DNA from 2 places in the Afipia sp. GW821-FHT04G03 genome. Region 2 is predicted to be linked to the other one. Evidence: riboswitches for the same ligand, from Rfam matches in the RefSeq annotation. Region 2 holds a riboswitch; the other holds the start of a gene.
The links. A riboswitch is a leader RNA that binds a small molecule or an ion and turns the genes downstream of it on or off. The one in region 2 is predicted to bind S-adenosylmethionine.
Positions count from the first base shown of each region.

Region 1: linked by a shared signal. The riboswitch ahead of AC07UB_RS09690 (O-succinylhomoserine sulfhydrylase) and the one ahead of metX (homoserine O-acetyltransferase MetX) in region 2 are both predicted to bind S-adenosylmethionine.

Region 1 is NZ_JBWKSV010000002.1:86,597-89,891, reverse strand. It holds gene AC07UB_RS09695 (SGNH/GDSL hydrolase family protein) at 1-694, shown strand, start outside; gene AC07UB_RS09690 (O-succinylhomoserine sulfhydrylase) at 831-2,048, opposite strand; SAM riboswitch at 2,119-2,198, opposite strand; gene AC07UB_RS09685 (2'-deoxycytidine 5'-triphosphate deaminase) at 2,298-3,295, shown strand, end outside.
Region 2 is NZ_JBWKSV010000002.1:1,053,729-1,057,023, reverse strand. It holds gene metW (methionine biosynthesis protein MetW) at 1-497, opposite strand, end outside; gene metX (homoserine O-acetyltransferase MetX) at 508-1,698, opposite strand; SAM riboswitch at 1,788-1,867, opposite strand; gene AC07UB_RS14355 (chorismate mutase) at 2,062-2,895, shown strand; gene hisC (histidinol-phosphate transaminase) at 2,920-3,295, shown strand, end outside.

The DNA.
Region 1 (3,295 bases), 970 kb from region 2:
CGTTCCGGGTTCGCTGCCCCGCGTTGCGCGGCGAATCGCGGCGGGCGAGCCGGTTACCATCGTTGCGTTCGGCTCGTCGACCACGGTGGGCTTCGGTACGTCGTCACCCGCCTATACCTATCCCAACCGTCTCGCTGACCAGTTGCGCCGCAAGTTTCCGACCGCCGACATCAGCATCATCAATCGCGGCATGGGCGGACAGGATGCCCCCGAAATGATGAAGCGGTTCAACGCCGCCGTGCTCGATGCCAATCCGGATCTCGTGATCTGGCAACTCGGCACTAACACCGTCGTCAAGGGTACGGCCAGCGATATCGCCGCGACGGCGGCGCTGGTGGAGGACGGAATCTCACGTCTTCAGGCCAAGGGTGTCGATGTTGTGCTGATCGATCCGCAATACGTTCCTGCGGTCGCCTCGAAAACGGAAAACGCCAGCAAGATGGTGAAGGTGATCGGCGAGGTCGCCAAGCTCAAGAACGTGGCGGTGTTCCCGCGTTTTGAAGTGATGCGTCAGTGGCACGAAGACGAGAAAATGCCGTTCGATAAATTCGTGATCGGCGACGGCCTGCACATGAATGACTGGGGCTACGCCTGCTTCGCCCAGCTGCTCGGCGACACGATCATCAAGTCGGTCGGGCAGGTGAAGGCCGGGGTCAACATCCCGAGCAATGTCATGACCTACCGCCCGATGTGAGAGCGAAGGGCTTTCCTATTTGTCATTGGGGCTTGATCCGGCAATCCACCTTCTCGAAAGTTTTTTAGATGGATGCGCGGGTCAAAGGCGAGCGGAAGCGACGCCGTTCTTTGCCCGCGCGGGTCGGGGTTTCGACTCACGCCTTCTCGAGTCCTGCAGTGAGATCCTCGATCAGATCGTCCTGATGTTCGAGCCCGGCCGAGAAGCGAATGAATCCTTCGCTGATGCCGAGTTCGGCGCGCGCCTCCGGTGTGAGACGCTGATGCGTCGTGGTCGCCGGATGCGTGACGATGCTTTTTGAATCGCCGAGGTTGTTGGAAATCCGCGCCAGTTTGAGTGCATTGAGCGTGCGGAACGCCGCCGCCTTGCCGCCCTTCACCTCGAAGCCGATCAGTGTCGAACCTGCGCGCATCTGCTTCTTCACTATGGCGGCCTGCGGATGATCGGCGCGGCCCGGATAGATCAGCCGCGAAATTTTCGGATGTTTCGCCAGCACGTCGGCAATCGCTCCCGCCGTCTCGGTCTGCGCCTTGACGCGGATGCTTAGCGTCTCGAGTCCCTTCAGCAGCACCCAGGCGTTGAACGGCGACATGGCAGGGCCGGTCTGGCGCAGGAATGTATGGATGTGCTCCTGAATGAAGTCATCCGACGACAGGATGATGCCGCCGAGGCAGCGGCCCTGGCCGTCGATGTGCTTGGTCGCCGAATACACCACGACATCGGCGCCGAGCGCGAGCGGGCTCTGCCAGATCGGCGTCGCGAATACATTGTCGACAATCAGCCGCGCACCGGCGCTGTGTGCGATCTCGGCCACCGCTGCGATGTCGACCACATCGAGGGTCGGGTTGGTTGGGCTTTCGAGGAAACAGGATTTGGTGTTCGGCCTCATCGCCTTTTGCCACTGATCGAGATCGTGGCCGTCGACCAGCGTGGATTCGATGCCATAGCGCGGCAGGAGATCCTCCACGACATATCGGCATGAGCCGAACAGCGCCTTGGCCGCGACAACGTGATCGCCGGTTTTCAGCGGGGCAAGAATTGCGGTGGTGACGGCGGCCATACCGGTGGCGGTGGCGCGCGCGGCTTCAGCGCCTTCAAGTTCGACCATGCGCTGCTCGAACATCGCGACTGTCGGATTCGAGAACCTCGAATAAAGGAAGCCGGGGTCCGCGCCGGTGAAGCGTGCTTCGCACTGCTCGGCGGTGTCATAGATAAAACCCTGCGTCAGGAACAACGCTTCGGAGGTTTCGCCGTACTGTGAGCGCAGCGTGCCGGAATGCACGAGGCGGGTCTCGGGGCGATAGTTGCGGGTGGGGGATTGCGGCTTTGCCGCGGGCGTCTTGGTCTCGGACATGTGCACTCCATCGTGGCCACCCTGCGGTGGACACAAAAAAACCGGCCTGGAAATTAATCCATGGGCCGGGATCACACTGTCCCCGGCCTGTTTAGCGAGTTATTTAACGTGGCTGCAAGCCGGCCGGCTCAAATGACCACGGGATAAGTCCTAGGCTTAATCCCGCATGGTCTTTCCGTCAAGCACCTCATCGGATAACGGGTAAACGTGGGTTTTGCCCGACATGACAGGCAGATAGGGATTGAACAGGTGGCTTTCACGCTCGCCCCCGGCGCGACAGGAATTCTGCCCGACCGCATGATCGCGGCGATGGCGGATGCCGGATTGATCCTGCCCGAATACCCGTTCGTTGAAAGTCAGATCCAGCCGGCCAGCCTCGATCTGCGCCTTGGCGCGATTGCCTATCGCGTGCGTGCGAGCTTCCTGCCGGGGCCGGACATCACCGTCGCGCAGCGTATCGACGAATTGAAGCTGCACGAGATCGACCTGTCCGATGGCGCGGTGCTGGAGACCAACTGCGTCTACATCGTGCCGCTGCTGGAAAGCCTTGCGCTGCCGCCGACGATTCTCGCAGCCGCCAATCCGAAAAGCTCGACCGGACGGCTCGACGTCTTCACGCGCGTGATCGCCGACGGCACGCGGCGCTTCGACATGATCGCGGCGGGCTATCACGGCCCGCTCTACGCGGAGATCAGTCCCAAGACATTTCCGGTGCTGCTGCGCGAAGGATCGCGGCTATCGCAGATCCGTTTCCGCGTTGGTCATCCGTTGCTCGATGCCGATGAACTGCACGCGCTGCACGCGGCCGAGCGCCTGGTCGACAGCGACGACGCCGATCTCGCCGGTGGAGTGGCGCTCAGTGTCGACCTCAGCGGCGAAGGCTCCGACGGATTTGTCGGTTATCGCGCCAAGCGTCATACCGGCGTGGTCGATGTCGACCGCCGCTCCGGCTACACCGTCGGCGAATTCTGGGAGCCGATCCGTGCACGGCCGGATCGCAGCCTGATCCTCGATCCCGGCGAGTTCTATATTCTTGCTTCCAAGGAAGCGGTGCAGGTGCCGCCCGATTTTGCCGCCGAGATGGTGCCGTTCGATCCGCTGGTCGGCGAATTCCGCGTCCACTACGCAGGCTTCTTCGATCCGGGCTTCGGCTACGCAGGCGCCGGTGGGCAGGGTTCGCGCGCGGTGCTGGAAGTGCGCTCGCGCGAAGTGCCGTTCATTCTCGAGCACGGCCAGATCGTCGGCCG
Region 2 (3,295 bases):
CAGAAGTGGATGTTCGGCGTGTCGTACCACGTCGCCGGAAGATTATCGGTGCGCGGCATCTGGCCCTTGACCAGAAGCTGAAGGCGCATTTTCCAGTGCCCGAAATTCGGAAACGTCACGATCGCCCGGTGCCCGATGCGCAGCAGGTTTTCCAGAACCACGCGCGGCTGGCGCGTCGCCTGCAACGTCTGCGACAGCAAAACATAATCGAACGCATCGTCAGGATAATTGACGAGGTCGGTGTCGGCATCGCCCTGCACGACCGCGAGGCCCTTGGAGACGCAACGATTGACGCCCTCGCGCGACAGTTCGATGCCGCGGCCATCGACACCGCGCTTTTCCAAAAGTTGCAGCAGGTCGCCCTCGCCGCAGCCGACGTCCAGCACCTTCGATCCGGGCGGCACCATCTCCGCCACTAGCAGATGGTCGGCGCGGTAGCCGTTCTCGGTCACGGGCAAAATCGCGGTCGGTTTGAAGGCCTGATCCTGGATGGTCATATGCGCGCTCCTAGGTCAGGCCGTGCGCGGACGCGGCCGATTCCAGGAACGCACGGGAAATCTCGATGAATTCGGGCACGTCCAGCAGGAACGCGTCGTGCCCCCTGTCGGTCTCGATCTCGGCGAACGACACCCGCGCGCTTCCGGCGTTGAGGGCATGCACGACCGCGCGGGATTCCGACGTTGGAAACAGCCAGTCGCTGGTGAACGACACGACACAGAAACGCGTGCGCGTGCCGCGAAAGGCCTCCGCCAGCACGCCATTGTGGTCGGCGGCGATATCGAAGTAGTCCATCGCGCGCGTCAGGTAGAGATAGCTGTTGGCGTCGAAGCGTTCGACGAACGACGAGCCTTGATGCCGCAGATAGCTCTCGACCTCGAAATCCGCATCGAACGAAAATGTCGGCACTTCGCGATCCTGCAATCGCCGCCCGAACTTGCGATGCAGCGCCGCGTCCGAAAGATAAGTGATATGCGCCGCCATGCGCGCGACCCCGAGACCGCGGCGCGGATGGGTGTCTTCCTCGAAATAGCGCCCGCCGCGCCAGTCCGGATCCGCCATCACCGCCTGACGGCCCAGTTCATGGAATGCGATGTTCTGCGCCGAGTGCCGCGTGCTGCACGCCACCGCCAGCGCGGAAAACACCCGCTCGGGATAGGCAGCAGCCCATTGCAATGCCTGCATTCCGCCCATCGATCCGCCGACGACGGCGAGCAGCTTCTCGATGCCGAGGTGATCGAGCAGCATCGCCTGCGCCCGAACCATATCAGGCAAGGTGATCATCGGAAAATCCAGCCCCCACGGCTTGCCGGTCTCGGGGTTCGTCGATGACGGACCGGTGGAGCCCATGCAGCCGCCGACCACGTTGGAGCAGACGATGAAGTATTTGTCGGTGTCGATCGGCTTGCCGGGACCGACGAGCGTTTCCCACCATCCCGACTTGCCGGTGACAGGATGCACGTTCGCAACATGCTGATCCCCGGTCAGCGCATGGCAGATCAGGATGGCATTGGAGCGATCGGCGTTGAGTTGGCCATACGCCTGATAGGCAATCTGAAACGGCGCGAGATCGACGCCGCAATCCAGCCGCAGCGGCTTGTCGGTGCCGAACCGCGCGACCAGCGACGTCGGGTGATCCGCCTCATGCGCACGCTCGCCGGTCGGCGCCGCCGCGTTGTTAATGGGCTTGACGTTTACCATCTTGATACTGGCCTCCTCAGCAGGTCTCGCGACCAACGTCGGAAATCAGGCCATAAAAAAACCCGGCCTGAAACGAGGTTCGGCCGGGATCACTTATGTCCCCGGCCTGTTTAGCGAGTTGTTTAACGTGGCTGCAAGCCGGCCGGCTCAAATGACCACGGAATGGCTAAGTTACTAGTCACGAACGGCCTTTTCGTCAAGCTGCACCGCGGGATGCGAACCGCCCCTGCGGCTGCGCGAGGTCAGAATTGCCAATGTTTTCTTTGCTTTCAGGCGCTCCCCTGCCTATCAATGCGCCAGCCAACCCCCTTTCAGACCGGCCTCAATCGCAGCTTCCAGGCTGCAAACACAAGTCGCGATACCATGACCAAGCCGCCGCCATCGCTGCAGGACCTTCGCCTCGAAATCGATTCCATCGATGAGCAGGTGCATGGCTTGTTGATGAAGCGCGGCGACATCATCGACCGCCTGATCTCGGTGAAGAAGACGCAGGAAGTGGGCTCCGCCTTCCGCCCCGCGCGCGAGGCCGACATGATGCGCCGGCTGGTGCAGCGTCATCGCGGTATGCTGCCGCTCGACACGGTCGAGAGCATCTGGCGCGTCATCATCTCGACCTTCACCTACGTGCAGGCGCCCTTCTCGGTTCATGCCGATCTGTCCGTCGGCGAATCCGCGATGCGGGACTCCGCGCGATTTCATTTCGGTTTCACCGTTCCGTTCGTCGCGCATTTCAACGCTGAAGCGGCCGTGGAAGCGGTGGCGAAATCCAAGGGCGATCTCGCGCTGATCTCCGCGACCGGCAGCCGCTCGCCGTGGTGGATCGCGCTCGAACCCGCCGGCACACCGAAAATTATTGCGCGGCTACCGTTCGTCGAGCGCGCCGACCATCCGGCCGCATTGCCGGTGTTCGTCGTCTCGCGCGTCGCTGCGGATGCGATGGTGACCGAAGTCGAGATGTGGAGCGTCCGCGTCTCCGGCTGGAGCGCGGATGTCGCCCGCGCGTTGTCGCCGTTCTCGGAAATCATTGCCGTTCCCGATACCGCATCCGACGGCGCGGCACTGCTGATCTCGGTTCCGGGCCCGGGCGGACTTGCGAAAATCACCGCCGCGCTGCTTGCGGCAGGGGCTTCGGTGCGCTCATCGGCTCTCGTCGGGAGCCATGCAACGCGCTATACGGTCCCGCAATCCAAAGCCTAAGTCTTCATTTCGGAGTTTAAGTCGATGTCACGCCCTGTGCCGAAGCCAGGCATTCTCGATATTGCGCCCTACACGCCCGGCAAAAGCGGCGCGGGACTGAGCGGCCGCGTGTTCAAGCTGTCGGCGAACGAGACCCCGCTCGGACCGTCGCCCAAGGCCGTCGCCGCCTACAAGGCTGCCGCCGATCATCTGGAAGATTATCCGGAAGGCACCTCGCGCGTTTTGCGCGAAGCCATCGGGCGCACCTACGGGCTCGACCCGGATCGCATTATCTGCGGCGCGGGCTCCGACGAGATCCTGAACCTGCTCGCACACACCTATCTCGGCCCAGGCGACGAGGCGATACACACCACCCATGGCTTTCTCGTTTATCCGATTGCCACGATGGCGAACGGCGCGA